Regions from separate parts of the Psychrobacillus sp. FSL H8-0484 genome, predicted to be linked through region 1. Evidence: riboswitches for the same ligand, from Rfam matches in the RefSeq annotation. Region 1 holds a riboswitch; each other region holds the start of a gene.
What was found. A riboswitch is a leader RNA that binds a small molecule or an ion and turns the genes downstream of it on or off. The one in region 1 is predicted to bind cobalamin.
Positions count from the first base shown of each region.

Region 1 (10,500 bases):
TTTTGATGATTGGAACTTACAACGCCTTTACACCAGTTGTTCGAGATCTATCCATAAAGATGACGAAAAAGGATGCAAAGCTGGATAAACTAAAAGTAGTAGTTGCTTCTGATTTCCATCTTGGTTTATTATCCAATAAGGCGCATTTAAAACGTTTTGTAAAAAAAGCAAATGAAGAACATCCAGATTTGATATTGTTAGTCGGTGATTTGGTAGATGATGATCCAATCTGGTTTGTGAAAAACGGCATGTCCGAAGTGATGAAACAACTAGATTCCACGTATGGTGTATATGGGGTCCTTGGAAATCATGAATACTATGGTAAAAAGATTCCTCTATTAGTAGAAGAAATGGAAGCATCCAATGTACATATGTTGTTAGATGAAACCATTTTACTGGCAGATTCGTTGTATTTGACAGGTCGTGAAGATTTGACGAATAAAAAAAGAAAGCAACTTTCGGGATTAGCGCCAGAAAAGCGCAATTTACCATGGTTTGTCATGGATCATACGCCTTCGAATTTACTAATTCCTGAAAAAGAAGGAGTAGATTTTCACGTTTCTGGTCATACTCATCGAGGTCAAATGTGGCCGAATCATATTTTCACACGAAAAATATTTGAACTTGATTATGGATATAAACAAAAGGGAAGTTTGCACGCGATTGTATCATCAGGATTTGGGTTTTGGGGTCCACCTATTCGATTAGGCAGCCAATCAGAGTTGTGGGTGGTAAATATTAAGTTAGAGGATGTGAAAGCATAATGGAAGCATGGATTACAGACTGGATGAATCAGTTTGGTTATCTTGGTGTATTTTTATTAATATTGGCAGAAAATATTTTCCCGCCAATTCCTTCAGAGGTGATCTTAACCCTTGGAGGATTTATGACGACAACAACAACGATGACAAAGCTAGGTATTATCATTGCTTCTACGTCAGGGTCTGTTGTTGGAGCAGCTATTTTATATTGGATAGGCACACTTTTGGATGTAGAACGTTTGGAGAAAATTGTGAAAAAGTACGGCAAGTTTTTACGATTGTCGATTAAAGATATTCATAAAGCGGATGCGTGGTTTGACAAGTACGGTGTTTGGGCTGTATTTTTCGGAAGACTAGTGCCACTAGTAAGAAGTTTAATATCGATTCCTGCAGGGATGTCGAATATGAAATTCTGGTTATTCCTATGGTTTACAACGTTAGGAACATTAATTTGGAATACAGTGTTAGTTTCCGTTGGAGCAGCTGTCGGTGATAACTGGAATGAAATCGTAGGGTATATGGATATCTACTCCAACATAGTGTATATTATTTTAGCAATAGTTGGTGTTGCATTTCTTGTTTGGTATTTTAAAAAACGTGACTAAGGAGATCTTATGGAAATTCTAGAATTGTTAAAAGCACTTATATTAGGTTTTGTTGAAGGTATGACAGAGTTTGCCCCTGTTTCATCCACAGGACATATGATTATTGTCGATGATATGTGGCTGAAAACAGAAGAGTTTTTAGGGATGTACTCGGCTAATACATTTAAAATTGTTGTACAGCTAGGTTCGATTTTAGCTGTAGTTGTAGTTATGTGGAAACGATTATTTAGTTTAGTAGGATTGTATAAAATAGAAAGTGAACAATCGAGCAAGCAGTTCAATTTGCTACATGTGATTGTTGGTATGTTACCAGCGACTATTCTCGGATTTGCTTTTAAAGACTTTATTGATGATCATTTATTTGGAGTGGAAACCGTAATTTTCAGTCTTGTTGCAGGTGCTATTTTGATGATTGTTGCGGATAAATTTGGACCTAAAAAACCGAAGATTGTTACGCTTGACCAAATTACATATGCGCAAGCATTTAAAGTAGGTCTTGTTCAATGTCTATCATTATGGCCAGGTTTCTCCCGTTCAGGAGCAACGATTTCTGGTGGTGTCTTGTTTGGAATGAGTCATAAGACAGCTGCAGACTTTACATTTATTATGGCTGTACCAATTATGGCTGGAGCAAGTCTTGTTTCAGTTCTGAAAAACTGGGAACAAATTAATATGGATGACCTGGGCTTTTATATTGTAGGATTTTTAAGTGCATTTGTGTTCGCACTAATTTCTATTAAATTCTTCTTAAAACTTGTTGAACGTATTAAGTTAACGCCATTTGCAATCTATCGTCTTATTTTAGCGGCTGTGTTAGCGGTTATTGTGTTTATGTAAGGAAGTATGGGCAGACATTTTAGTAGGATGTCTGCTTTTTACATTTTCGGGTGAATCGGATGATTAATAAGGTTGAACGGTCATAAAAAATATTATCCGGTCAGAAATGAAACTATACGGTCATAAATTTTTCTATCCGGTCAGAAAAATATTTATCCGGACGTATTCAGTTGGGAGAACTGCTTTTCAGAGACACAGTTCTTTTTTCCCTCTATACAAGTATAAACACAATATGTTAGATTGTATAAATGAAGTGAACACAATATATAGTATGTGAACGATGAATAGGTACCTTTATGGTTTAAAAGGGAATTCGGTTAAAGCCGAAGCTGTCCCCGCAACTGTAAGTGTGGACGACTGTTGAAATAGCCACTGCGAGCAATCGTGGGAAGGCCAACAGAAGAACGAAGCACGAGCCAGTAGACCTGCCTCTTCATCGGTGAAGCAACACTTTCTTCGGGGGTTGAGAGGTGGGGGCGAAGACTCTATCTCGAACCATTGATGTGTCTGTTGTTTCCTACTTTTTAAACGTGAGCGATGACTCAGCCGAAGAGGCTAAGAGGCATCGCTTTTTTGCTGTTTTAAAAACAAGGAGGAATAAGAAATGACAACTGTTACGAATACAGAAAAACAAGAAGTATTACATCAATTAATAAAAGAGTTTGGAGAAGAAAATATAGCACCTCTTCTAAAAACTCATGAAAGATGGATGAAGAAATTCCCAGAAGGTACAACGTCTGCGTGGTCCAAGTCCATGTCACTCGAGGCACTAAGCTTTTTAGATGAACAAGAAACATATTGGACATTCGTCGCCGCTCGCATTCATTTAGCTGATGTATATGAAAAAGTAGCAATACATAGAAACACAACGCCAGACGCAGTATACAGTAAGTTTGCAAGCAATGTACAAGCATTAGTGGCAAAAGGTCTATACGACAAACGTCTTGCAGAATCTTATTCCCAAGAAGAACTGCAACTGTTAGCAGAACTTATTGTGCCGCAACGAGATTTTTTATTTACATATATCGGATTAAAAACGTTACTTGATCGTTATGTAGCAAAGGACTTTGATAAATCGATCGTCGAGCTTCCGCAAGAACGCTGGTTGATTATTGCAATGACACTTATGAAAGATGAGAAAAAAAATCGTCTTGGCAAGATAAAAGAAGCATATTGGGCAATGAGTAATTTATATATGACTGTTGCAACACCAACACTTTCTAATGCAGGGAAGCCTCACGGACAGCTATCTAGTTGTTTTATTGACACAGTTGATGACAGTCTTCAAGGGATTTACGATAGCAATACAGACGTAGCGACGCTTTCTAAATTTGGTGGCGGAATTGGTGTATACATGGGGAAAGTGCGTAGTCGTGGTTCTTCTATTCGTGGATTTGTCGGCGCATCAAGCGGGGTCCTTCCTTGGATCAAACAATTAAACAACACTGCAGTGAGTGTAGATCAGCTAGGTCAGCGTCAAGGGGCAATTGCAGTTTACCTAGATGTTTGGCACAAAGATATTTTCACATTTCTAGATTTACGCTTAAATAACGGGGATGAGCGTCTTCGTGCGCACGACATTTTCACGGGTGTGTGCTTGCCGGATTTATTCATGGAAAAAGTAGATGCTCGTGATGAGTGGCATTTATTTGATCCACATGAAGTTCGTCAGTTAAAAGGCTATTCTCTAGAAGATTTCTACGATGAGAAACGTGGAGAAGGTTCATTCCGAGAAAAATACGAGGAATGTGTAAATGATAGTCGTTTATCTCGTGAAACAGTTCCAGCGATTGACTTGATGAAACGAATTATGCGTTCTCAACTCGAAACAGGTGTGCCTTATATGTTTTACCGCGATGAGGTAAATCGTAGTAATCCAAATAAGCATGCCGGTATGGTGTACAGCAGTAATCTATGTACAGAAATATTCCAAAACCAGAGTGCTACTTCGTTTGAATCCATTCAATTAGAAGATGATGTTATTGTGACTCGTCGGAAAGCAGGGGATTTTGTTGTTTGTAACTTATCTTCCATTAACCTTGGACGAGCAGTTCCAGCGGATGTTTTGGAGCGCTTAATTAAAATCCAAGTGCGCATGCTCGACAATGTGATTGATTTGAATATGATTCCGATTCCACAAGCGGATCGCACGAATGCAAGATATCGTGGAATTGGCCTTGGTACTTTTGGTTGGCATCATTTACTTGCACTAAATAGCATCCGCTGGGAGTCCGATGAAGCAGTGGAGTTTGCAGATAAACTATATGAAAAGGTCGCTTTCTTAACAATTCAAGCTTCCGTAGAGCTTGCAAAAGAAAAAGGGGCATATCCTTTATTCGAAGGGTCGGACTGGCAAACAGGATCGTATTTTGAAAAACGTCAATACGAAAGCGAAGCATGGAATGAATTAAGTAAGGAAGTCGCGGAAAATGGCATCCGTAACGGCTACTTAATGGCTGTTGCACCAAACTCATCTACGTCGATTTTAGCAGGAAGCACGGCGAGCATAGATCCGATTTTCCAAAAGTCGTACTCGGAAGAGAAGAAGGATTATAAAATTCCTGTGACAGTACCGGATCTAAATTCGGAAACGACATGGTTTTACAAATCTGCGTACTTTATAGATCAACATTGGACATTAAAGCAAAATGCCGCACGTCAACGCCATATCGACCAAGGTGTGTCACTAAACTTATACGTCCAAAATACAATTAAGGCAAAAGAATTACTAGACTTACATTTAGACGCTTGGAACAGTGGATTGAAAACGACATATTACGTTCGTTCTACTTCCGTAGAATTAATCGATTGTGATTCTTGTTCAAGCTAAGGAGGAACCTAACATGCAATTAGAAAGAAGAAAATTAATGGATAAAGAAGCGCCAAACCGCTCAACCGGGATTGTAAATGGTCAAAGTTCTAATATTCTAAACTGGGATGATGTACGATTCAGTTGGGCATATCCTAAATACAAAAAGATGCTAGGAAATTTTTGGACTCCTTTTGAGATTAATATGAGCAACGATGTTAAGCAGTTTCCAGGATTAATAGATGCAGAAAGAGAAGCTTTCTTAAAAATTATTGGGTTACTGGCTCTTTTAGACAGTGTGCAAACGGATTTCGCTGGTAAGGTAGCGGACTTCTTAACAGATTCCAGTTTAAACGCACTCATGATTATTTTAGCGCAGCAAGAAGTTATTCATAATCATTCGTATTCCTATGTATTGTCTAGCTTAGTATCAAAAGATGAGCAGGATCGTGTATTTGGCTTTTGGAGAACAGATCCAGTACTTCAAAAAAGAAATGATTTTGTTTTAAAAGGATATGAGGAATTCGCAGAAAATCCTAATGTGAATAGCTTGCTTCGATCGATTGTATATGATGTGATTTTAGAAGGACTATTTTTCTATTCTGGCTTTGCATTTTTCTATCATCTTGCCAGACATCAAAAAATGGTTGGCACGAGTACGATGATTAACTATATAAACCGTGATGAACAGCTGCATGTCGATTTATTTGTGAAGATTTACAAGGAGATATTAGAGGAATATCCTGAATTGGATACACCAGAGCGAGCAAGGGAAGTAGAAGCAATTTTCCGTGAAGCAGCACAGCTCGAAGTTGACTGGGCACGCGAAGTGATCGGGGAGAAGATAGATGGTCTAGACGTGGAAGATGTCGAAGCTTATATTTATTTTTACGCAAATGTGCGATGCAACCAACTAGGCTATGACCGACCATTCCCAGAATACCGAAAAAATCCATTGAAATGGATCAAAGCCTACGAAGAAGTAGACCTAGGAAAAACCGACTTTTTTGAACAAAAATCTCGCCAATACGTAAAAGTGAACGTGCAAGATAATGGATTTGATGATTTATAAATAATATAAGAAGCGTCTGTAAGTCAATCTCGACTTTCAGACGCTTTTTTTATGAATAAGAAAATATATAAATTTTTATGTCATGAACAGGTTGATTTCCACTGTAGGCGGACGCTTTTCAGGGGGCAAGCATCAAGCCGCTTCCCTTGCTCCTGCGCAAGCTCCTCTAAAAATCCCACGATAAGTAATGCCAATGTTTGATCCAAAGTCCGCTGGAATTGCCTTTTGGCATATTGCACTTTAAGGGCAGCTTATGCTACTTTCCTCATCCTAATAATTAAAAATATTTTATTATTGTAGGACTAATTATTATGCATTATTATAAAGGTGATAGGAAAAAAGGGGTGTTTTTGTAGTGAAAAGATCAAAAAGTATTGCATGGAAGTTATCAGGGTTAATTATTGGGCTATTTTTCATTTTATTTCTTGCTTACACCGTAACAACAAGTGTGATTTTGTACAATAAAAGTATAGAAGATTCGGAGACTTCCACACTTCAAAATGCACAGTTTTCTGCTCAAAAGATGAGCGATCGCTTTAAGAAAACGAATGATACATTACAAACAACGAAACGAATATTTGAAACAATGCAGTCGAATGGAGAATTATCAGCTGCAGAAGTATTAAGTATACTTGAAACAAATTTGGCTGAAAATGAGGATTTACTAGGAGTAGCAGCAATCCTAGAAAATGGTTCAGCGAAAATAGAGTCAACCATTCCTTCGAATCTCATCGATAGCAGTAAACATTTTGTGCCTTACTTATCAAAAGATGGGAATGAGATTTCGACAACTTCTTTAGAAGGATATGAAGACGCTGAAAATGGAGATTGGTACTGGATTCCCAAAAAAGAAGGTAGAGCAGTACTTACGGAACCATATGATTATGAAGTAAATGGAAAAACGGTTTCCATGACAACAATATCAGTTCCACTATTTAGTTCATCTGGAACATTTTTTGGAGTGCTAACTGCTGACTTGTCTATTGATTTTCTAACAGATTTGGTAAACTCTATTAAGCCAGAAGGTGGATATGCCGGAATCATTACAGAACAAGGAATGCTGACAGTAAATAGTGCTAACGAAAAGTTAAATGGAACAAACATGCAGGATACGCTTAATTGGTCATCCTTTAAAAATACACTAGAAGGTGGCAAGCCAGTAAGTACGTATTTAGAATCGAAGCAACTAGGAGAAAAATCTTTTAATGCCTTCGCACCAATGTTGCTAGAGGGAATAGACGATACATGGTCTGTTCAATTAGTTGTACCAAAAACAAAAATTTTAGAAACATACAATCAAATTCTTTTATTAACAATTGTAGCATCAATAATAATGATAGTTTTGATGGCAATTGTGACTGCATGGTTTATATTCAATCAATTAAAGCCATTGAAATTTTTGCGAGAATCTATTGAAACAGCAGCAGGCGGAGATTTGACTAAAAAAGTAGACGATAAATTTATTAAATCAGATGAAATTGGTGCAGTTGCCTTAGCTTATAACGATATGTTAGAAAAAACTAATAGTGCAATACATAGCGTTCTAAATTCTTCCACACTTCTTAATAAATCGTCTAGCCATGTAAATGAAGCATTTGACGAAATTGTTGCGTCTAGCCAAGAAGTTTCGCTAGCAACGAATGAAATTGCTCAAGGAGCTTCTAAGCAATCAGAAGACACAGAGGAAACGAATCACCGAATGATTGATTTATCTGACCAAATAGATGCACTAACAGTATTGTCTTCTCAAATGGATACATTATCTACTAAAACGAAAGTTTCCACTGAAAAAGGCATGAAAGAAGTAGAAACCTTACGTGAACATAATACTGCAACTAATGAAATGAATGAAAAGGTTCAAAAACAAATTGAATCATTAACATTAAACATAGCTAATATCAACCAAGTAATTGCATCTATTCAAGGTATTACTGAGCAAACAAATTTGCTTGCACTTAATGCAAGTATAGAAGCAGCTCGTGCTGGTGAGCATGGAAAAGGTTTTGCAGTAGTAGCGGAGGAAGTAAGAAAGTTAGCAGAGCAGTCAAGAGCTGAGACGGAAGTAATTAAACAAACCGTGGAAAGTATATTAGAGGATTCTAAACAGACAGTTTCAGTGATTGCTTCTAATGTTGCATTAATGCAAGCACAAAGTGACTCTGTCCATAGCACAGAATCTGCTTTTAAAGATAATCATGAGCTATCAAGTGCAATTGAAGCTGCAATTAATGAGCTGGTCTCTGAACTCTCTAGTATGTTGGAACATAAAAATCAAGCAATGACCTCAATTCAAAGTATTTCAGCTATATCAGAAGAAACAGCTGCTTCAGCGGAAGAGGTAAGTGCTTCAGCTGCAGATCAGCAGGCAGAATTAGAGAGAGTGGCAGATTCTATCAATCATATGAACAAGATTGCACAAGAGTTACAAGAAGTCGTTAATCGATTTAAGCTCTCTTAATATGAAAAAGGATGTTCTCAGGAGTGTGATACTTGCGAGAGCATCCTTTTTTTGAGAGATAAGAAAGAATAAAATCTTTTACTGAGTAACTTATGCACCATGCCATTTCACAATACAAGAGAGCGACGGACAAACATCCGCCACAAGATTTCCTCTAAAGAAAGCGGTAATAGTGTAGCTAATGTTTCGTCCAAAGCACGCTGGAATTGGCAAAAGACATATTGCACTTAAAGAGCGCTTGCGCTTTTCTTATTCTCTATAGCAAATTGACCAATTAGATAGTTGTGCGTATAATCAAATCTAATAATCTGAAAAATAGAAAAGGGACAGATATCATGATTGAATCTACTTTAGAACAATTGTGTAATTTATATACTGATTTGACTTCCGAGGAAGTTGAAATTTTGAAAAACGTTTCTTCTACCTTACAATTATATGCTGATTTAAATAATGCATATATGTTCATAGATTGTAAGATGCGGGATAGTGAGCATGCAATTGTTGTAGCTGAAGCATTTTCTAAATCATCTGAGACTATCTATGAAAACTCTGTAGTAGGCAAAATTGTTTTTGATTCGTTTGAACCTGGAGTTTTTTATAGTTATCGCACTGGTAAAAAGTCTCTTAATAGTCATGCTGTAACGCAAGAAGGAAAGTCTGTGGACCAAAGCGTTATTCCAATAAAAAATAAAATGCATCAAGTTATTGGAGTGCTCATATCTGAAAAAGAGATATTTAAGCACTTACCCTTCAGTGATAGTCACAAAAATGTGTCTTTTGGTCAGGAAGAACTTAGTGCAATATTTAGTGGTAGCCCAAATGAAATGCCGATGATTTCAGATTTACTCATGGAAATTTTTTTGTTGACGGACAAAAATAATAGATTAATCTATGCAAATCCTGCAGGTGTAAATTTCATCACAGAAATGAGTCAAATGAATGAGATTCGAAATCAAAACATATTAGAATTACTTCCTTTCATTCAACCAATCTATGATTTTAAAGAAGATGTATTTATATTTGACCTCACAGTAGATAGAAAAAATTTAATCGTTAAAAAGGTTAGGATGCGAGATAAGGAGCAGTTAAAAGGAACACTTCTCATTATTCAAGATGTGACGGAGCTGCGCACGAAGGAAAAAGAATTGATGATGAAGTCCGTGTTTATTAAGGAAATTCACCACCGAGTTAAAAATAATCTTCAAACAGTTGCAAGTTTGCTGCGACTACAAATGAGAAAAGGGTTTCCGGAAGAAAGTAAGGTCTACTTTGAAGATACATTAAATAGAATATATAGTATTTCGTCCGTATATGAAATTATTCTCGCTAATACAGATGCGGATGACGAAGATGTAAATATCATTGAATTAACGAAAAAAGTATCTTCCACAATGGTATTAAATGAAATTCATAAAAAAATCAACTTGATTATTCAGACAAATGGCAATAAAATATTAACAACATCACGTAAAGCGGTTTCAATCGCACTTATTATTAATGAACTTGTTCAAAATTCTTTAAAACATGCTTTTCCAGAGGATAGTCACGGTGAAATAGAAGTAAGTTTTTATTCTAGTAAAGATTTTTTAGAGCTTCATATTTTCGACAACGGGGTCGGGATTAGTAAGCCAAAGTCTTCATTAGGGTTAGAAATAGTTCATAATTTAGTGATGAATGATTTAAATGGTGAGTTTAGATATTTACCTGTAGAGCAAGGAACGCATGCGGTCATAACGTTTCCCATCAGTTCGGAGGTTGTTATCTATTATGAAAAAGAAAATACTGATAGCTGAAGATGAATCAATTATTCGAATGGATATCAAATTGATGCTTCAGGATCATGGTTATGAAATAGTTGGAGAGGCTGGGGACGGTGATCGAGCAATTGAATTAGCATTTTTACATAAACCTGATCTTATTCTTATGGATATTAAGATGCCTAAGATCAATGGATTACA
Region 1 is NZ_JBBOSZ010000001.1:208,625-219,124, forward strand. Features, by position in the region: gene MHH81_RS01100 (metallophosphoesterase) at 1-764, shown strand, start outside; gene MHH81_RS01105 (DedA family protein) at 764-1,366, shown strand; gene MHH81_RS01110 (undecaprenyl-diphosphate phosphatase) at 1,376-2,203, shown strand; cobalamin riboswitch at 2,473-2,650, shown strand; gene MHH81_RS01115 (ribonucleoside-diphosphate reductase subunit alpha) at 2,808-5,033, shown strand; gene MHH81_RS01120 (ribonucleotide-diphosphate reductase subunit beta) at 5,047-6,084, shown strand; gene MHH81_RS01125 (methyl-accepting chemotaxis protein) at 6,440-8,542, shown strand; gene MHH81_RS01130 (sensor histidine kinase) at 8,878-10,335, shown strand; gene MHH81_RS01135 (ANTAR domain-containing response regulator) at 10,310-10,500, shown strand, end outside.

Region 2 (10,500 bases), 2.1 Mb from region 1:
ATATACATAAGTAATCATAACCTAGTATACTTTTTTATTTTATTGAGCATTATTTTTTTTCCAATTATAATTGACATAGATTATCACTATAGACGTGAAGAACATGGATGTTCTATTTTACAGTTGTTCAGAGAGGAAGGTAATAATGGAGTTAAATTTGTATATTCCAATTGTCGAATTTTTAGAAGGATTTCTTGGACCTGAAGCAGATATTGTATTATTTGATACAAAAAAGGAAGAAGCAATTTTCGTAAACGCATTAAATAGGGATTTTTTTATTGGGAGTCCTATTCGTGAAATAGAACAAAAGTTTATCAAGCAAGAAATATATGTAAAACAGAATTCGGTATTAAATTATCGTGCTTTCTCTTCAGAAAGAAAAAAACTAAGATCAGCCTCATATTTTATTAAAGATTCCAACAATGAACTAATTGGAATATTAACTATTAACTATAAGGTCGATGGATTATTAGAACTTCGTAATACTTTGAATAACTTAATTAGTGGAACGAAAACTTCAGATATAAAAGAAGAAGAGTATTATGAGAGTTTTAATCTTTCTTTTGAAGATTTAATGACAACTACAATTCAAGATAGTCTCAATAAATTTAATGTACCACCCGATCGTTTATCTCATGATGAAAAATTGGAAGTGATACGCTCGTTAGATGAAAAAGGAACTTTTTTAATAAAAGGTTCTGTCATCGAATTGGCGAAAGTCCTTAATACATCCGAAACATCAATTTATCGTTATATTAATAAACTTTAGAGAGTCACTTTTGGGAGTTTTTAGTTCATGGTCACTATTATTCTACCATATGTATAAATTTGCTGAAGTACTTTATCTCAGATTATACATTTGGCCAAGTTAAACTACTCGATTTTTGGGTAAAACTAGCTGATTTTTGTGTATCATTTCCGCTTTATAGTTTGTAGAAAGTGTATCAACAAATAATTTTACGTAAAAGCCCTTCCTTCAGAAGGGCTTTTTTAGGTTTATTCCTCAACTTTCATTTCATTAGTAAGCGTCAAATAATGCCCACCTAGAACTTAAGTGGGAACTATAGACTCGTCTACACTTCCAAGAACTGAGTGATATTAGCAATTTCTTTATTGGAGAACGCATTTACTAGTAGGTGGTGTTTCTCCATAATGTATCTATTGTTTGTGGCAGACGTTTGTTTAATCCGGATTTTATATTCATAATAAAATATAATCACTTCTGTTATTTAAGATCAACTTTTCAACTAGATTACATTTCTTATTAACAAACTAATTCTACGACAGGTATCTTGTTTTCTTTTCCAAGTACATCCAAAAGTTTAAAAACACAACCCAAGAGCCATCAAATATCATCTTTTCCATTTAACGCACCACCTAATATACAAATTGTTCTTACAGCAGAACTAAGATCTACTAGTGGCAACTTTATAACGGCATTCTGTCGTGATTCATCAAACACAATAATACAAACAAAGATATTTAAAACTTTTTAATAATTCATGATATTATGGATATAAAAAAGGGTGGTTCTTTGGGTATTCTTATATTTGTTATATTTTCCTTGTGCATTTTTGCATTCTGCATTTTATTAGGAGTAATATATTCTTTTGGAAAAAGGGGGAAAAACTTTTTTTAAATTAAATGATATCCAAAACATCAAAACATATTAATAGGAACATAATGCACATTATTCCCTTAGGTGGGGAAAATTTGATTTCATTAATATCTTACCTTTTAGCTGTAATGTTACTAAAAAAAGTCTTAATTACATTAGTATTTAGCATACTTTATTAATAGTTATTTTCTTCTGCTTTTTCAAGGCAGGCTAATATAATAGTGTTGCTGTAGGGATGTTTAAACACAGATAGGATTTAGTATTGCTGGGAGATCTGTTATTATCGGTATTGCGTTTTTTTTATTAATAGTAATTAGGAAAAAAATGATTCGTCTGACACTGGACTAAATGCATAAACAATTGGAACGAGTCTAAAAGCGTTATTGGGATACAGATGGATGTTACGAATGGGAAGATGTTGCAGAAAAGTTGTATATGTCTCGGCATAAGGTATTGGGTAAGAGGAATATATTTAATTGATAAAACTGCCGAAAGGATAGGGTGGGTGTGAATGAGTAAAGAGAGATCGGTAAAAGTAACGACTAGCGGTATTGGTTTTGGAGTTGTATTAGCAATAGTTATCTCTTGGAGTGTCAACAAGTCAATACTGTGGGCAATCCTACACGGACTCTTTGGATGGTTCTATGTAATTTATTATGCAATAAAATACTGAACTTCTTAACACTAGCGATGTTCACAAATAAATGTAATAAAATAATAGCATGAGTTACTTCATAAACGACTCATAAAAGTTTTCACCCTTTAATAAAGCACTTAGGCTATTGGTCTAGGTGTTTTTTGATTATTATGGTGACAAACGCAGCGGTTTAGTTGAACAAGAAGGAGTTTAGATAAGTAAATCGAATTAGTATATAAAGGGAGATATTAAATTGGAGGGAATAGAAAATGGATGTAAAGACACTTTTGTTACAACAATGGGCAAGCTGCTTAGATGAAGAAGACTGGTTTCCACCACTTGAAAAAGTGCTTGAGGATATCACTTTTGAACAGGCAATTTGGAAACCAGCTGATGGGGCAATGAATTCCATTTGGGAATTAGTTTGTCATTTACTTTTCTATGAAAAGAGATTTCTGATGCGATTTCTTGGTGAAACAGCGAATGAACCACAGGCAGAAAATAATGAATCTACATTTCGATTACCAACTGAGACGTTAGAAAATTGGAAGGAAACAAAACAAGAATACTTTTATGTTCATCGTGAACTTGGAAAAATACTAGCAAAATCAGAACATGAAGATTTGTATAGACAGATCCCAGGAGAAGATAATTCATTAGTGCTTGAACTGAAGAGTTTAGCATTGCACGACGCATATCATATTGGGCAAATTGTATTCCTAAGTAAAATGCAAGGAGCTTGGCCAGGGAAACGCAGCTTTTAAAAAAGCTTCATTAGCTTTACAGTTATTCCATTATAGGGGGCTTTAATGGAATAAGAACGGGAACTTCCAAATCGGACGTTCCCATATTTTATACATGAAAAACAACAATACTACTTAACAAAGCATTTGATTATGAACACGTAATGGCATCTGAAGAAAATTCATTTCAAATAGAGGTTGCTGGAATTACTTGGGCTTTTAGTATGGTTTGTTATATAATAGGAATCTTTAAATTTTCAAACTCTGGAAAAGTAATTTCTTCTTAAATTAATGGAGGCTTTAGTTAAAGAACATGGATTGCTTAGGCAACACTTTTTTCTTATTGAGCTAACGCAACAGGTTAGTTTAACAAGAGAAGTGGAATTTTTTTCTCTTTTATATCGCATATGAGCAAAATTAATAAAAGCCTGACACTTTAATGTGAGGCTAGGGTATTATTATTCTAATTCATCTAATCTTTTCTATAATATCTTTATTTTAGATTTATTGGTAAATTCATTGAATAAAGAATTTGCTTAGGTTAATCTTTAAAAAAAGGGATTTCGGGTTTTATAAATGAGGGGTGGATAAAATGAAACAGTTTATGACGTTTATCGTTGCATTTTTGCTAACGATTCCTATGATATCCAACGCAAAAGCGGAGTCTAACCAAGCATTTTCAGATTTAAAAGGAAACAGTGCTGCCGAAGCAATTTTATATTTACATGACAAGCATATTATCAGTGGCTATCCAGATGGTACATTCAGGCCAAATGAACCTATAACGCGTGCACAGGCAGCGGCAATGTTATTGAAAGCACTTGATATAGAGGTAATTGAAAATCCTACCGTTCAATTTAAAGATGTAACACCCAAATCGAACTATTATTCCATACTAGCGACAATCAATGAAAAAGGAATAATTCGTGGAGAAAATGGTTACATGCGACCAGGGGAAACAACCTCTCGCGCACAAATGGCTGCCATTTTGCGGAGAGCGTTCGATATGCCTTTAGACAGTTAGCCAACTTTTACAGATGTATCTCCGGCACATTGGGCCTATTCAGATATAAATAGCATTGCTAAAAATCGGGTTGCAAGTGGTTATCCAGATGGTTCTTTCAAACCTTCTAATATAGTTACACGTGCACATTTCTCCGCATTTTTAGCTCGTGCAATGGAAGATTCGATGAAAGTGAAAGCTAATAAATCCTTTGTTGGTGAAATCGGTTCAGAAATTGTCCGAGACGGTTGGAAGTATACGACTAAAGACGACAAGCTAGTCAAAATAAATCAACAGACAAATGAAGAAATTGTCTTACTTTCAAGTAATAATTTTGACCGTGTAGATGGCCACTTTGAGGAGAGACTTGGAAGAGATTTCCCGATTATTTTATACAATAATGATCTCTATATCCCATATCAAAGAGTTATCGGAATGATGACTGAAATTCCTTCTTCATTTGGTTTGATGAAGACAACGATAGAAGGTGGAAAGTTTGAAGAAATTAATCTTCCGTTTATGTCGTATAATATAAGAGAAAGAAACATGTATGTATGGAATGACAGAATCTACTATACAGTAGAAAAAGAACCACGTGGTTTTGAGCATACCTATAAAGATGTACCCAATGTAGATGATCCCTTATTTCTTTATTCCATCAATTTGAGTGGTGGAGATTTAAAATTAGAATCCAAATTTAGTGCTCGATTCATTTTTGAGGATATTGGTGGAAAAATCGGTACATTCCCTTATACACAAAATCATAAATCCGTAGAGTATGAGCATTCAACCATCTACTATTTCAATAAAAAAGGGGTATTTAAATACAGTTTATTAGATAAGAAAACAGCTCAACTATCTAGCATTCAAGCAAAAGATATAATAGTAACAGATAAAGGACTAGAGATTATAGATGTACGAGATAAAAAACATATATTGAAAAAATAATTGATAAAAGCATCCTCAGGGGTGCTTTTTCTATTTATTTATAATCAATTAATCTCTAGAAAACTTTTCTTAACATAAGAAATTAACTTCGCCATACTAAAGTGAATCTAAAGAAAGAAAAAAGTCATGCTTTATTTTATTTTTTATTTAAATATCTTAGTATCGGCACGTTAGCTCCCCAAACGAACATGGCATATATATTCCATTTCTTCAACTGAAGATTCCACTTGTTATTACCAAATTATTCCTATCGATAATTGCATGTTCCCCTGGAACGCTTTGAATAATATAGCGTTTTCTCTTTAGAGCCAGAATTTATAATATGTACAAATTCTGAATAAATACCAACCCTAACATATACCGTCTCTCCTGGTCTTAATGTATCCGCTGCTTTTTGAATCGTATTCCACGGAGCTCCTATCAGAGTTAAATTTTATCATTTCAATACGTATTCTATTTGTGGTGATTGTTTCTCTAGTTTGACACCCTTTAGAAAACATAATTTCAAAAATCGCCATTTCCATTGAGGAATGAGAGGATTCACGAAGGTGTTCAATCTCTCTACCTTGGGCTCTTTAATTTTGGAAGTTGGATTCTTACTCAGGTAGCCTTCTTCATGAGACCAACGAAAAAACAATTTCATAAAGCGGATACGATGTGCAAGTCTGGCTGGTTTTAAATGCTTGCCGGATATAGCAAGATGTTCCTTTAGTTGATTTGTATCCAGCAAATCCATCTCTACATCTTTAAAATAACCAATTAGTAGCAAAGACTGTAACTGGTATGCCTTCAATGTTTGCGAAGAAAAACCTTCAATTCGCTTATAAGCTTCAAACAAAGCCCATGCTTTTGACAGTAACAATTCCATTTTCCCCCTAAAATAGTAATATTAAAGGGATTATTGCCAACTTAATAGAATTATAGCACAAGGAGTGCTTTTACTAACGGGGTATTATAGTTTAAAAATTTTCTACGATATAGGGGAGGAAAGTTAAAATTGGCTAATATAAAAAAAATATGTTTAATTGCAATGATAGTTATGACCGCTGTTTCATTTGCAAATTTTTTAGGATTTAGTATTGCTGGGATATCTGTTATTATCGGTATTGCGTTTTTCTTTATTAATAGAAATTTGGAAAAAAATGTTTCTGCTGACACTGGACTAAACGCAAAGGCAATTGGAACGAGTCTGAAAGACAAAACAATTTATTTTTGGATTGTTTTACCGCTGATTTTAAATGTTGTTTGTATTGTGTTGGCAAAATTAATTTTGCCCGAATACATAGAACATCTTTATGAAAGAATGGAGTTTGTTGTTTCGTTAGATAAGATAATATTTCTCGTCTTTCAACTTGCTATTTTAGCATTGGGTGAAGAAATTGCGTGGAGGGCTTTTTTCCAAAAGCAATTGAATAAAGCACTACCAATAATACCTACTTTAATTTTTACATCCATAATATTTGCATTTGGTCACATTGTGGAGGGGAATATTGTTGTAGTCGCTTATGATATTTTCTTTATCTTTATAAATAGTGTTTTATATGGTGTGATATTTAATAAAACAAACAATGCTTGGATAAGTGCTATATCGCATTTTATTGCAAATTTATTTAGCATTATTGTAATATCATTTTTGTTATGATAGTGACTTTGAGCATAATGTATTTGCCCATTTCGATTCCATTCTTAAAGAATAAGTTACAGATTTTCTTATTCTGCTAACGGGTGTTTTACTTGAAGATTATGTGCTGTTTAGAAAGCTCTTTTTTCTTGTCCAAATAAAGACGCAAGTTAGTTTAATAAAGGTACCTTAGTTATAATTGAAAATAAATTACTTTAGGTTAAAACACGGACAGTAATGTTAGGAAGTGAGTAACAATGAACAAATATAAAAACTATGTGAGTAAAGCGATTCGTTATGAAATATTTGGGTTTAGAAAAAAAGCCATTGAAATAATGGAAAAAGCAATGGAACAGCCATTTTCAAAATTAGAAATGGGAAGTGGATTGATTTATATAGGTTTAATGTATCGTAAATTAAATGAATTAAACACAGCGAATGAATATTTTGAGAAGGCATTAAATTTATGCAAAGAAGAACAATATCCTTATAGTTCTGACTTTAAAATTATTATTCAATGTTATTTAGAAAATGAAGAATTAGAAAAGGCAACTAAATGGATTCATCATTTAACAGAAAGAGCCAACTATGATAAGAAATTTTCTAAATTGAAAAAACTGAAATTGTATTGAGGTGCTGTGAGAAATATTTTGTATAGATTTATGATGTATTTTTAACTGTATAGGTTAAAAATACTTTTTTTATGGAAATATTCGGCTCATCAGCAAGAGTAGGGGATGATATCGCTATTCTATCACTTGTTGGATGTTCGCAGCAAGATGAAAAAGAAACAGCTAAAGATGATAAAAAGGTATTTACTTTTTCTTGGTCAGGAGATAATGGTGACGTTGTATAAATTATGCTAGAATGTAAGATAAGTGAATAAAAATTGCAGAATATAGGGGCTCTTTAACAGAGCTTAATAGGGAATTCGGTGCAAATCCGAAGCTGTTTCCGCAACTGTAAGTGTAAATGACCACAGAGTAATACCACTGTCGAATGAAGAAAAATGCTTCTAGTAGATGGGAAGGTTCTGATTAGGGATACACGAGCCAGGAGACCTGCCTATATTCATCGTATAACTCTCTTCGGAAGCTAGGAGAACTTACGGCAAATGGATGGACGGGCAAACTGTGTTTTGCGCCCTTTTTTCTGTTTTCCTAAGATGCTTCTCTTCATAAAAGAGAAGCATCTTTTTTGTCGTACGAGTTTAAAGCAAGTAATTTCACTAGAAAAAATTTTAGGAGGTAACAAATGAATACTTATAACAAATGGTTGAATATAGCGATTGTATTTATTTTATCATTCTCGCTATTATCACCTGCTGCAATTGCGGAAGTGCAGGAATCCGAACCAAACGAATTAGATACAAGTTCTAATACTAATAACTTCGATGAACATAGTATTCAATCTAATTGGGATACGTCACAAATATCGACTAATGCACTCTCCTCAAATATAACGAGTGATGGTGCAGAAATCGATGTTACAACACTAAACGAAGCCCAACCTTCAGGCTATGTGACGATTTCTGTTGAAAAGTTTACAATTGGCCAAGGATACGCAATTGAACCAATCCAAGTTCCTTTTTATGATGGTGAAATGGTAGGTCAAGTTGTTGCTAGATTACTAGAAAGTGGTAACTATAATAATGGTTCAACTGACGAAAACATTGTCTACTTAGCAAATATTAGAGATAGTGAAAGCATCGTTAATATTCCACAATATATACAAACAGAAATAGCAAAAGATGACCCTTCAATTCGTGGGAAAGCTGATAGTGACTGGCTTGGACAGTTTGACTACACAAATATGTCCGGTTGGATGTATACCGTAAATCACGAATTGCCGAGTTTCGGAATGAGTGAGTATGAAAACATAAACGAAGATGTTATTCGATTACAATTTTCAGTATATGGTTATGGTCGTGACCTTGGTTTCGGTTTCGATGATTGGGAGACTGGAGAGCCCATTAAACCTTATATTGAAGTTGCTAACAAAGACGCACTAACAGCAAAAATTGCTAAAATTAATAGTGCTCCAAATAAAGACGAAATTTTAGCAAATGCAAATGTAAAGTCTGCTTATGATGACGCATATGAACAGCTCACGAATATGGAGAGCAGTCAAACAAATGTCGATGCAGCACTCGCTCAATTAAATTCGGCCTTAAATGGAAATAATGAAGAAATTGTTGAAGCTGATACAACAGCTTTGCAATCAGCTATTCAACAAGCCGAGCTCAATAAAGCTTCCGTGAAAGTAAGTGAAGATGGACAAGATATAGACCCTACTGATTATTGGGTATCTCAAGCAGTGCTAGAGGCATATACAAATGTAATTGTAGAGGCTCAACAATTAATTGCGGATGAAAATGCAATTCAAACCGAAATTGATGCAAAGGTTTTAGCACTCGATCAAGCCACTGATGTATTTAATGCAGCAAAAAGTGCTGGTTTACAAACTGTTGTTACTAGCGAAATAAAATTCACTGTCGCACCTAAAGCAGTGAAATTAAAGCTTTATGATACGAATGAACAAGAAATAAGCATAGGCGTTGGTGTAGAAGGAACGTATAACGTATACACAGCAACAATAGCAACAGGCAATTATCGCTACGAAGGCTTTGATAGCAATAATAAAAGTGTTGGTGGTGGACAGCTAACAGTTACAACTGAAGCAAATCAAGAATTTCAATTCCGCCAACTTAATTTTAAAGCAAGTAATACAGGCTGGACTGTAGATAATGATTACACTGTCAAAGTTGGACAGGATATGCCAAGCGACACATCACTAAAGCTAGGTGATGTAACTGAACAAGGGCAGATTCCTGTATTAGCTCTTGCAGGAAAAACATTCTTCTATACATTTGAACCAGATGCTAAGCACACAGAATTTATTACATTAAGCGATAGTAGGACCATAACAATTGGAACATCAGCTCAAGCGATAAGTGCAGCAATTCCATTCTCAGGGAATATAACGTTCACAGTTCCGCAAGATGCACAATTATTTGTCGGAAAGAAAATTAAACACTTTATTTCATTTGAAGAAGTATTACCTAAGCGTGAAGCAGAGATTAACCAAAATGGTACAAAAACATACGCATTCAAACTAGTGAATGGTGGAAGTTATAACTACCGAGTGAGCCAAGAAGGTAAGCTGACAAATACAGGTACATTTACAGCGAATGCACAAAATGCAACACTAGAAATTACAAAAGAACAGCTCGAAATTCAATCACCACAAGCAATACTAAATAAAGGTACTTACCTTGAAGGTAATATTTATTTAAATATTAACGAACAAAATCATTTGAAGTTAAATCAAGGTGACAACTTTAAACTACTCCCTTTACGTAGCTGGCAAGCTTTAATTGAAGGAATTAACAACTACTTCTTTGAGCCTGATTTCCATTATGAAATTATTACAGGAAATGATGTAGTGGAAATTGAGCCAGGAAAACCAGGAAGCTCTGCGACAGTAAATGCTTTAAAAAATGGTACAGCGATTGTAAAAGTTACTTATGATGCTTTGAAAGTAAACGGTTCAACTTACATTAAAGATGCAAATGATGCATTTAGTGCAATTTGGCCAGAAAATGTTGGTCTATTCGTAGTAACTGTTGGACAAGGTGAAATGGGCATTTCAACAGGTATTGAAAGTAATAAAGAACGCAATCGAAAAGCAAATGAAGGTAAAACAGGCAATGCGATTATGAACCTTCAAAACGGTATTTTTGATGCTGATATTGATAGTGTTTATTATGTTCAAGGAGAACCAGGAGCATATTATACATTCAAACCAAGTTCAGGAAGCTCAGTAAGCGTTCTACGTCCTATTATTAATCATGATTTAGGTACTGTTTCTTATGGTGATGGTACGTTTTCAACAGAAAATGCAAAATTAAATATCGACGACTCTTTCACC
Region 2 is NZ_JBBOSZ010000001.1:2,311,355-2,321,854, reverse strand. Features, by position in the region: gene MHH81_RS11240 (helix-turn-helix transcriptional regulator) at 146-769, shown strand; gene MHH81_RS11235 (hypothetical protein) at 2,130-2,291, shown strand; gene MHH81_RS11230 (DinB family protein) at 2,525-3,019, shown strand; gene MHH81_RS11225 (S-layer homology domain-containing protein) at 3,591-4,022, shown strand; partial or broken gene MHH81_RS21345 (S-layer homology domain-containing protein) at 4,038-4,142, shown strand; gene MHH81_RS11220 (hypothetical protein) at 4,188-4,949, shown strand; gene MHH81_RS11215 (hypothetical protein) at 5,386-5,811, opposite strand; gene MHH81_RS11210 (CPBP family intramembrane glutamic endopeptidase) at 5,947-6,591, shown strand; gene MHH81_RS11205 (hypothetical protein) at 6,828-7,202, shown strand; gene MHH81_RS11200 (hypothetical protein) at 7,274-7,426, shown strand; cobalamin riboswitch at 7,454-7,653, shown strand; gene MHH81_RS11195 (S-layer homology domain-containing protein) at 7,825-10,500, shown strand, end outside.
Region 2: linked by a shared signal. The riboswitch ahead of MHH81_RS11195 (S-layer homology domain-containing protein) and the one ahead of MHH81_RS01115 (ribonucleoside-diphosphate reductase subunit alpha) in region 1 are both predicted to bind cobalamin.

Region 3 (10,500 bases), 430 kb from region 1:
TAGACGGAATGGTAATGACGTCACAAAAAGATGAGTTTGTGTACCATGAAATGGTTGCGCACGTTCCTTTATTTACACATCCAAATCCTGAGAACGTTTTAGTTGTTGGAGGAGGAGACGGTGGAGTAATTCGTGAGATTATGAAGCATCCAAAAGTGAAAAAAGCAACACTTGTTGACATAGATGGAAAAGTTATCGAGTATTCGAAGATTTATTTACCAGAAATTGCATGTGAGTTAGAAAACCCACGTGTGGACGTTCAAGTTGGCGACGGCTTCATGCATATCGCACAGTCAGAAAACGAATACGATGTAATCATGGTAGACTCTACTGAACCAGTTGGACCAGCTGTGAATTTATTTACAAAAGGTTTCTATGCTGGAATTTCAAAAGCATTAAAAGAAGATGGTATCTTCGTTGCACAATCGGACAACCCTTGGTTCAAAGCAGATTTAATCCGACAAGTACAAAAGGACGTAAAAGAAATTTTCCCAATTACAAATATGTACTTGGCAAATATCCCAACGTATCCAAGTGGACTTTGGTGCTTCACGATTGGTTCGAAAAAATACGATCCACTTCAAGTTCCGGACGAGCAATTCTTTGATATTGAAACAAAATATTATACAAAAGAGCTTCACAAAGCGGCATTCGTATTACCGAAATTTGTGAAAGACTTAGCAGGAGAATAAGCCGATGAGATTTGATGAAGCTTATTCAGGAAATGTATTTATTAAAAGTAAGCAAAATTACGAAGAAGCACAAGCGGTGATTTACGGTATGCCAATGGACTGGACAGTAAGCTATCGTCCAGGTTCACGCTTTGGCCCGCAGCGAATTCGTGAAGTATCGATTGGTTTAGAGGAATATAGCCCGTATTTAGACCGCGAGCTAGATGATGTGAACTATTTTGATGCTGGTGATATTCCGCTTCCTTTTGGTAATGCATCAAAAAGTTTGGATTTAATTGCAGATTTTATTCGTCAATTAATGCAAGATGGGAAAATTCCTGTTGGTATGGGTGGCGAACACTTAGTGTCTTGGCCTGTTATGAAAACAGTGGCAGACAACTATAAAGATCTTGCGATTATTCATATGGATGCGCATACGGATTTACGCGTGGAATACGAAGGAGAGCCGCTTTCTCACTCCACTCCGATTCGTAAAATTGCCGAATACATTGGTCCGAAAAACGTCTATTCATTCGGAATTCGTTCTGGAATGAAAGAAGAGTTTGACTGGGCAAAAGAAAACGGTATGCAAATTGCCAAATTTGAAGTATTGGAGCCTTTGAAAGAAGTGCTTCCAACTCTAGCAGGTCGACCAGTTTATGTCACAATCGACATCGACGTGTTAGATCCTGCGCATGCACCTGGAACTGGAACAGTAGACTGTGGCGGTATTACAAGCCGTGAACTACTAGCTTCTATCCATGCAATCGCAAACTCGGGAGTAAACGTTGTAGGCTTTGACTTAGTAGAAGTTGCACCAATTTATGATTCATCTGAACAGACTGCTAATACAGCTAGTAAATTACTTAGAGAAATGATACTTGGTTGGGTTAAATAATAAGCGTGATGTCCTTAAATGGGCATTACGTTTTTTTTGTTTTTCAGGCTCCAGTCAGAAAATGATGATTTAACGTAAGGAAATCCGATATGAGAAAGCCAGGTTCCATAGCAAAAGAACCTGGCTTTCATTAGGATTATCAATTGGATTTGTAGTGCCGGCCGCTCTCGAATAGACGCTAAATGCTCTCGGATAGCTGCCGATTCCTCTCGTATGCACTAAATTCCTCTTAAAACCAAGGTATCTCACTTCAAGTAAACTTATTAATGTGAAATTTGGTCTCGGTTATGGCGAAATTGGTCTCGCTTGTCGAAAAATGGTTGCGGTTAGGATTGAAATGGTCTCTGTTAGCATAAAAATAGTCTCATTAAGACGTATTTTAACTAATAATGTATAATAATTCCAAATTATAAAAAACCAAACTATTGTCAGAATAATTATCTAGTGTGAAGTCAGCTCTTTATTGAGTAAAATCGTTTTGTTCATCCATTTACTGGGGGAGGATTGTAATGTTATAATAGATTCCTTTTTGATTAGTTGTCACATAAGCAAACTTTAAGATATAATGTGAAGGTTATAGTAAAAAACGGTGAAAAATTGTTATATATTCATGCACCATAAAAAAAGTGCTTATTAATCGTTTATTATTAACGATTATTTTTTAATGACGTAAATTAACTATGAAAATGCTCTAAAGGGTGAAGTCAATGTCTCAACCACTAAAGAAATCAGTCAATGTTCGTTTATTATCAACAATAAAACATCCAGACATTGCAAAAGAATCATTTGATATGCAAACGACAGGTGTTCTAACTTTAAAAGGAGAGCAGCCTTATTTAGTTTATGAAGAAATGCAAAATGAAAAGGCAGTTCGAACAACCGTAAAGTTAGATAATAATTCCGCTTTAATCTTACGCAGTGGTGGAGTGAAAATGCGTTTGCCATTTCAACTAGGTGAGCTTCAAACAGGAAGCTATGACACGGGATATGGCACAATGATGATTACAACAAATACAACGCAACTGCAATTCGAAGATGGCCATTTTCAAGTGGAATACGAATTGCTTATAAACGAAGAAGTTGCTGGTACATATACATTAGAACTAATTTATACGGAGGCGAAGTAAATGAACGCAGTAGAAAAAGTACAACAATCGATTAAAACAGCTTTACAACAAGCTATTTTAAAGGCGGAACTTGTAACAGAAGAGCAAATTCCATCTATCCATTTAGAAACACCAAAAGATAAAGCAAACGGTGACTATGCAACTAATATTGCGATGCAGCTGACTAAGCTTGCGAGAAAAAATCCTCGTCAAATCGCGGAAGCAATTGTAGCAAACCTTGATATGTCAGGAACAATGATGGAGAAAATTGACATCGCAGGACCTGGGTTTATGAATATTACCGTTCGTAAAGATTATTTACAAGAAGTAATTAAAGCTGTACTAACAGAAGAAGAAAAATACGGACGTACGAACTCAGGAGCTGGAGAAAAAATTCAAGTAGAGTTTGTTTCTGCCAATCCAACTGGTGATTTACATTTAGGGCATGCGCGCGGGGCATCTGTTGGGGATTCATTATGTAACGTCTTGGACTTTGCTGGATACGACGTAGCTCGTGAATATTATATTAATGATGCTGGTAATCAAATCCACAATTTAGCTGTTTCGATTGAAGTACGCTATTTTGAAGCATTAGGTTTAGAAAAAGAAATGCCAGAAGATGGTTACCGTGGGCAAGATATTATCGATATCGCAGCAAATCTTGTAAAAGAGCATGGCGATAAATTTGTTCATATGTCGGATGAAGAGCGTTACAAAGCATTCCGTGCACATGGGTTAAAAGTTGAGCTTGCTAAGCTACAAAAAGACTTAGCGGATTTCCGTGTTGGCTTTGATAACTGGTTTTCTGAAACTTCATTATACGAAGATGGTAAAATCGAGGTAGCATTAAATAAATTACGTGCGAATGGTCATATCTTTGAAGAAGAGGGAGCTACATGGTTCCGTTCTACTACTTTTGGCGATGACAAAGACCGTGTTTTGATTAAAAGTGATGGATCATTCACGTATTTATTGCCAGACATTGCGTACCATGAAGATAAATTAGTTCGTGGCTTCGATCAACTGATCAATATTTGGGGAGCGGATCACCACGGGTATATTCCACGTATGAAAGCTGCTATTGAAGCACTTGGATACGAGCGTGAGAAATTAGAAGTTTCCGTTATTCAAATGGTTCAATTGTATAAAGACGGCGAAAAAATGAAAATGAGTAAACGTACAGGGAAAGCTGTTACGATGCGCGAGCTTGTAGAGGAAGTTGGACTGGATGCAGTTCGTTATTTCTTCGGTATGCGTTCGGGCGATTCACATATGGACTTTGATTTAGATTTAGCAGTTTCTCAGTCAAATGAAAACCCTGTGTATTATGCCCAATATGCCCATGCACGTATTTGCTCAATTCTACGTTCTGCTGAAACACAAGAGTTGAAAGCTTCAACGGATTCACTTGAATTATTACAGAGTGAAAAAGAATTAGACTTATTGAAAAAAATCGGTGATTTCCCACAAGTCGTGGCAGATGCTGCAAAACTTCGTGCACCTCACCGTGTAGCAACTTATATTCAAGAATTAGCTGCAACATTCCATAGCTTCTATAATGCGGATAAAGTTTTAGATGCAGAAAACGTAGCTCTATCAGAAGCGCGTCTTGCATTAGTAACATCTGCTCGTCAAACAATTGCAAACGCACTTCGTTTGATTGGTGTAAATGCTCCAGAGAAAATGTAATTTGTAGTATTAAAGGGGCTGTCTAATAAGCTCATAAATTGAAGCAGGTGTAGAAAAACGAGTCTTTTTCTACACCTGTTTTTTTATACTTTTTATAAAACTACTATTTTTTGTAGGCAATTGAATGTAGTGGAAGACGGCGACTCCAGCGGGAATAGCGTGAGCTGAAGGCCCCGCAGGAGTGAAAGCGACGAGGAGACTGAAGCCATGCCCGCGGAAAGCGTCCGTCTGGAACGGAAACCAATACATTGGAAAAGGGACCATCTCTAAGTCACTATATGACTTTAGGGACAGCCCCTTTTTTTCTCGATGATGGCTTACAATAAAAAAGTTTCTCCATAGCATAGATGTGAATCGGTCGAATAACATCGGAATTTGGTAGAATAGTATTAATTATCGGTCAAATAATATGAAAACCTCTGTCGACAACCATTTAATTTAAGGTATAATAAGTGCATTGCACAATACATATTTTATTGCATAGAGGTGCTCAAGTTACGGATTACTAGAGTTAAAAGGGAAGCTGGTTAAAGTCCAGCGCGGTCCCGCCACTGTAAATGATACGGTTGTATCATGAGTCAGAAAACCTGCCTTTATGAAATTACACCCACTGCCTACGAGGATAGGTTTGGTGTAGATCGGCTTGGCCATTTTTTCCTCGCAGATTTATACCTATATCTATCTCTCATTCTATGGATGGGAGATTTTTTGTTGCAAAAACTTAGGAGGAATGACAAATGAAGAAAATATGGCAATTATGGATGGCATCCGCATTAGCAGTTTTACTATTAGTAGGATGTGGACAAGAAGAAGCAAAACCTGTTGAAAACACTGAAAGTCCACAAGTAGAAACTGCGGTAGAAGAAACAGAATTCCCGATCACAATCACAGATGCAGTTGGCAATGATATTACATTAGAAGAAGCACCAAAAACAATCGTTTCAATGATGCCAAGCAATACAGAAATTTTGTTTGCACTTGGATTAAATGAAGAAATTGTTGGTGTAAATGATTACGATAACTATCCAGAAGAAGCACTTGAAAAAGAGAAAATTGGCGGTATGGAATTCAATGTTGAGAAAATCGTATCCATGAATCCAGACATCGTATTCGCACATGAGTCAAGCCTTGGAATGGGCGAAGCAGGATTACAACAAATCCGTGACGCTGGTGTGAAAGTTTTCGTTGTAAAAAATGCAGTAGATTTCAATGAAACTTATACAACCATCGAAGAAATTGGTCGTGCTACTGGTAAATTAGCAGAAGCACAAAAAATTGTAGAAGATATGAAAGCAAAAGTAGAAGAAGTAAAAGAGAAAGTTGCAAAAGTAGAAACGAAGAAAACAGTATTCGTAGAAACATCGGATGTTCCTGAAATTTACACACCTGGTAAAGGAACATTTATGCAAGAGATTTTAGATATGGTGAATGCTGAAAATATTGCAGCAGATCAAGAAGGTTGGTTCAAAATTGAGCCAGAAGAAATCGTAAGCCGCAATCCTGATGTGATTATTGTTATGTATAGCTATGTACCTGGAATTGTAGAGAGCGTAAAAGCTCGTGATGGATTCGCTTCTATTTCTGCTGTGAAAAATGATGCAGTTGTTCAAGTAGATGAAAACTTAACAAGTCGTACAGGTCCACGTCTTGCAGAAGGATTAGAAGAAGTAGCAAAAGCAATTTATCCAGAGGCATTTGGTGAGTAAAGTCATGATCGGCTACATCCTGTCGATTGCTGCTCTATTAGTAGCAATTTGGCTCGGTGTATCGGTCGGATCCGTACAGGTACCGATCAGCACATTATGGAATACGGGAGCAGATGAAATCGCGACCAATATAGTTTGGAAAATTCGTATGCCACGGGTTGTACTTGCAGGGCTAGTTGGTGCCTCACTAGCCATTGCAGGTGCCGCGTTTCAAGGTTTATTAAAAAACCCGCTTGCAGATCCTTATACGTTAGGAGTGTCGTCCGGTGCCTCAGTAGGTGCCGTGGCTACGCTCTTTTTCGGTATTTCGGTACCCTTTTTAGGAATATACACATTACCTGTTTTTAGTATGATTGGTGCATTCCTTACGATGCTCCTTGTTATTACATTTGCTAAACTGGTCGACCGTTCCATGAAGATGGAGACCATTATTTTAACTGGGATTATTGTTAGTTCCTTTTTAGGTTCGGTTATTTCCTTGATGATTGCACTAACTGGGGAAGAGCTTCGCCAAATTATTGGTTGGCTGCTTGGTAGTGTATCGATGCGTGGGTGGGATTTTGTGCAAATGGCTTTACCATTTGTTGTGATTGGCTCGGCTTTATTAGCATGGAACAGAAGAGAATTAAATGCGATGCTATTTGGAGAAGAGCGTGCAAAGCATTTAGGAGTCGATGTGAAAAAGCGAAAAATGATGATACTAATCGGAGGATCGATGCTAACGGGAACGGCGGTTGCTGTGTCTGGAACAATAGGATTTGTGGGACTTGTCGTTCCGCATATGACAAGGCTTTTATTTGGTTCAGATAACAGACATGTGTTACCGTTAAGCTTCATTAATGGAGCTGCGTTATTAATCATTTGTGATTTAGTGTCTCGCACCATTATTTCGCCAACCGAGTTGCCAATTGGTGTCATAACAGCATTTATTGGTGCGCCAGTTTTTGCATTTATTTTCTTTAGACAACGGAAAAAAGGAGGCGTTTAATATGTTGAAAATAAAAAAATTATCTGGTGGTTACGACCACCAACTAATCGTTAAAAACGTCTCCTTCGAAGTTGAAAAAGGAGAAATGCTAGGCATCCTAGGACCTAACGGAAGCGGGAAATCCACTTTACTGAAAGTGATGAGTGGAATTTTACCGATGAAATCAGGAGACGTTCTGATCGACGAGAAATCTCTCCAATCTTATTCTCCCAAAGAACTAGCTAGGAAAATGGCGGTTCTTCCACAATTACATAGTCATGCATTTTCACACACAGTTAGAGATACCATTTCACTCGGGAGGTATCCTCATCAAAGTGGCTGGTTTTCCTCGTGGTCGGGTGAAGATGAAGCGGCAGTTGCCGAGGCAATGAAACTGACCGCAATAGAAAGATATGAGCATCAGTTGTTAGACCTATTGTCAGGAGGGGAGCAACAGCGCGTATTTGTTGCCCAAGCGCTTGCACAACAAGCTCCTATTTTATTACTAGATGAACCGACGAATCATTTAGACATTGCACACCAAAAGCAATTACTCGATACGATTAAAACGCAAGCTATTGAAAAAGGCATCACGATTATTAGTGTCTTTCATGATATAAATCTTGCTTCTCTATACTGTGATCGATTGTTATTAATGGATCAAGGGGAAATAAAAGCAATCGGTGAGCCACATGAAGTAGTAAAGAAAAGTCAGGTTGAAACGGTGTACAAAGCTAGAGTTAGCACAAATCCACATCCTGAGCGACCAAAACCACAAATTACAATTCTTCCAGACGTGAAGGAACAGAAGGATGAACAACTCATTACAACAGAAAACTTTCAAGTCACGGGAGATTTGGTCGTATTTCAAGCGGAAACGCAGCTAAAAACATGGTCCTCTGCCGTAATAAATGCGGGAAGTGGCTGGTATAGAAACTTCGTCAATCGAAGAGTGGTTGCTAATTATGCTTGCGACAATGTGCAAGAAGAAATGTTAGCGTACTTAGCTGATAAGGGGTTTTCGGAAGCAGATACCATTGGAATGATGACTGCGGTCCAAACAAAAGACGCAGTTATAAAAGAGTATGACACGCCATTTGGAAGTATTGTCATCATGGTTACTGCCGGAGTCGGAAATGCGGTAGATGTTTCAAGAGCACATGAAATTGAGATGCTGCCTGCTATCGGTACGATTAATACATGGATTATTATCAACGGAGAACTTTCCGATGAAGCATTTATCCAGTCTGTTATTACTGCAACGGAAGCAAAAACGAAAGCGCTAGCTTTTGAAGAAGTAAAAGATCCACGGACAGGTACAATTGCAACTGGAACATCCACGGATAGTGTTTTAGTTGCTGCGACTCAAAAAGGAACGCATATTCCATACGCTGGTCCAATTACGGAAATCGGTAAAAAAATTGGATTAGGCGTATTTGAGTGCACAGTAGAAGCAATTCAAATATACAAAATAGCAAAAGGTTGGGTATAGGATGGGTCCGCATATTATTGCCATAGCAATTGGCCTATTACTGGACCGAATCATCGGAGACCCGCCGAATTGGCCGCATCCAGTCCGATGGATCGGATCGCTTATTTTAAAGCTAACCGCTCGGTTGAATAAAGGAAGAGCAAGGAAAGCAAAAGGATTTCTACTAGTTTTTATTGTAGTAGGTATCACATTTTTCGCTATATTAGCCATTTTAATTGGAGCTTATTCGATGCATATGGGCGTTGGAATTGCTGTGGAAAGTATTCTCATCGCATCAGGACTTGCTCAAAAAAGCTTGCAGGTTGCGGCAATGGATGTGTATAGACCTTTAATCAAGAAAGATTTACCTGCTGCGAGACAAAAACTTTCGTGGATTGTTGGACGAGATACAGAAAAACTAGACGAAAAAGAGATTACGAGAGGTGTCGTGGAAACGGTATCTGAAAATATTAGTGACGGGATTACTGCTCCACTTTTCTATGCATTTCTTTTAGCAGGTGCACCTGGGTTGTGGCTTTATAAAGCCATTAACACGCTCGATTCTATGGTTGGCTACAAAAACGAGAAATATGAAGAATTTGGCTATGCATCTGCAAAGCTGGATGACATTGCAAATTACATTCCGAGCCGTTTGACGGGCTATATTATTATGCTATGGGGCAAGAAAGAAAGTGCATTACCTTTTAGACAGCGAATGAAAGGCTGGTGGCTTGATGCGAAAAAGCACCCAAGTCCAAATAGCGGCTACTTAGAAGCTGCTACAGCCTATCAGCTAGGTATACAACTCGGTGGAATCAATACATATAAAGGAATCGTATCCAATCGAGCTTTAATGGGAGTTGGAGAAGTTCCGCTAAATCCTAGCCATATTTTAGGGGCCATCTCCCATCTAAAAACAGCTGTATTTCTATTTTGGCTTTGGATGATGGTGATCGGAGGAGTTTTATTTGTCATTACCTAATCACGGGGCAAACGCGCATCACGTATATGAACGTCTAGGTATGAAAATACCAGAAATGGTGATTGACTTTAGTGAAAATGTCAATCCATTAGGGCCGCCTGCATTTGTAAATGAAAAATGGTCCACATATGCAGAGTTAATAACTAAATATCCAGATCCGCATGGAGAACCATTTCTATCTGCAGCTGGACAATACCATCAAGTAGATGTCAATCAGGTGATAGTAGGAAATGGTGCAGCAGAAATATTCGCAAGCCTTGCAAAACGATATGAAAACAAGCGGGCTGTGTTGATTCACCCAACTTTTTCGGAATACGCAGCCACGCTTACACCTTATCATGTGTACATAAAAGAAATAATTGCACCACAAGCTCTTCCCTTGGACGAAGTGTTAGATGAAGTAGAATTTGCAGAAGTTATTTATATATGCAGACCGAATAATCCAACCGGCTACTTGATCCCGTTAAAAGAGATCCTACAAATAGCAGAGTATGCGAGAAGATATAAATGTGAAGTTATTTTAGACGAAGCGTTTCTAGATTTTATTGATGAAAGCGAATCATTTATACCGTATTTAAAGGATTTCCCGAATGTCATTGTCGTGCGTTCGATGACAAAAATGTATGCGATTCCTGGTTTGCGACTTGGATATGCTATTGCGGACGAGCAAATCATTAAAGAAATTCGCAGCAGAATGCCGCACTGGAATAGTAATGCTATTGCAACGACGATTGGTGCCGATTGCTTAAAGGAAGAAGAATATCGAATGCAGACAATTACCTTTGCGAAAGAAATGAGAGAGCAAACCAGAGTATTTCTTGAAAAGTGGAACTGTACTGTTCTTCCATCTCAGACGAATTTTATTTGTTTTCAGCTTCCTAATCCTGCGCGATCGAAAGGGTTTTTCGAATATTTATTAGCAAAGGGCTGTGTCCTTCGCCATACCGAGAATTTTAAAGGTTTAGACGGGAAATGGTTTCGTGTTGGCATGAAAGAGAAGCTGCAAATGG
Region 3 is NZ_JBBOSZ010000001.1:641,558-652,057, forward strand. Features, by position in the region: gene speE (spermidine synthase) at 1-692, shown strand, start outside; gene speB (agmatinase) at 697-1,569, shown strand; gene MHH81_RS03070 (DUF1934 domain-containing protein) at 2,277-2,696, shown strand; gene argS (arginine--tRNA ligase) at 2,697-4,364, shown strand; cobalamin riboswitch at 4,832-4,973, shown strand; gene MHH81_RS03080 (ABC transporter substrate-binding protein) at 5,102-6,070, shown strand; gene MHH81_RS03085 (FecCD family ABC transporter permease) at 6,075-7,058, shown strand; gene MHH81_RS03090 (adenosylcobinamide amidohydrolase) at 7,060-8,529, shown strand; gene cbiB (adenosylcobinamide-phosphate synthase CbiB) at 8,531-9,490, shown strand; gene MHH81_RS03100 (pyridoxal phosphate-dependent aminotransferase) at 9,477-10,500, shown strand, end outside.
Region 3: linked by a shared signal. The riboswitch ahead of MHH81_RS03080 (ABC transporter substrate-binding protein) and the one ahead of MHH81_RS01115 (ribonucleoside-diphosphate reductase subunit alpha) in region 1 are both predicted to bind cobalamin.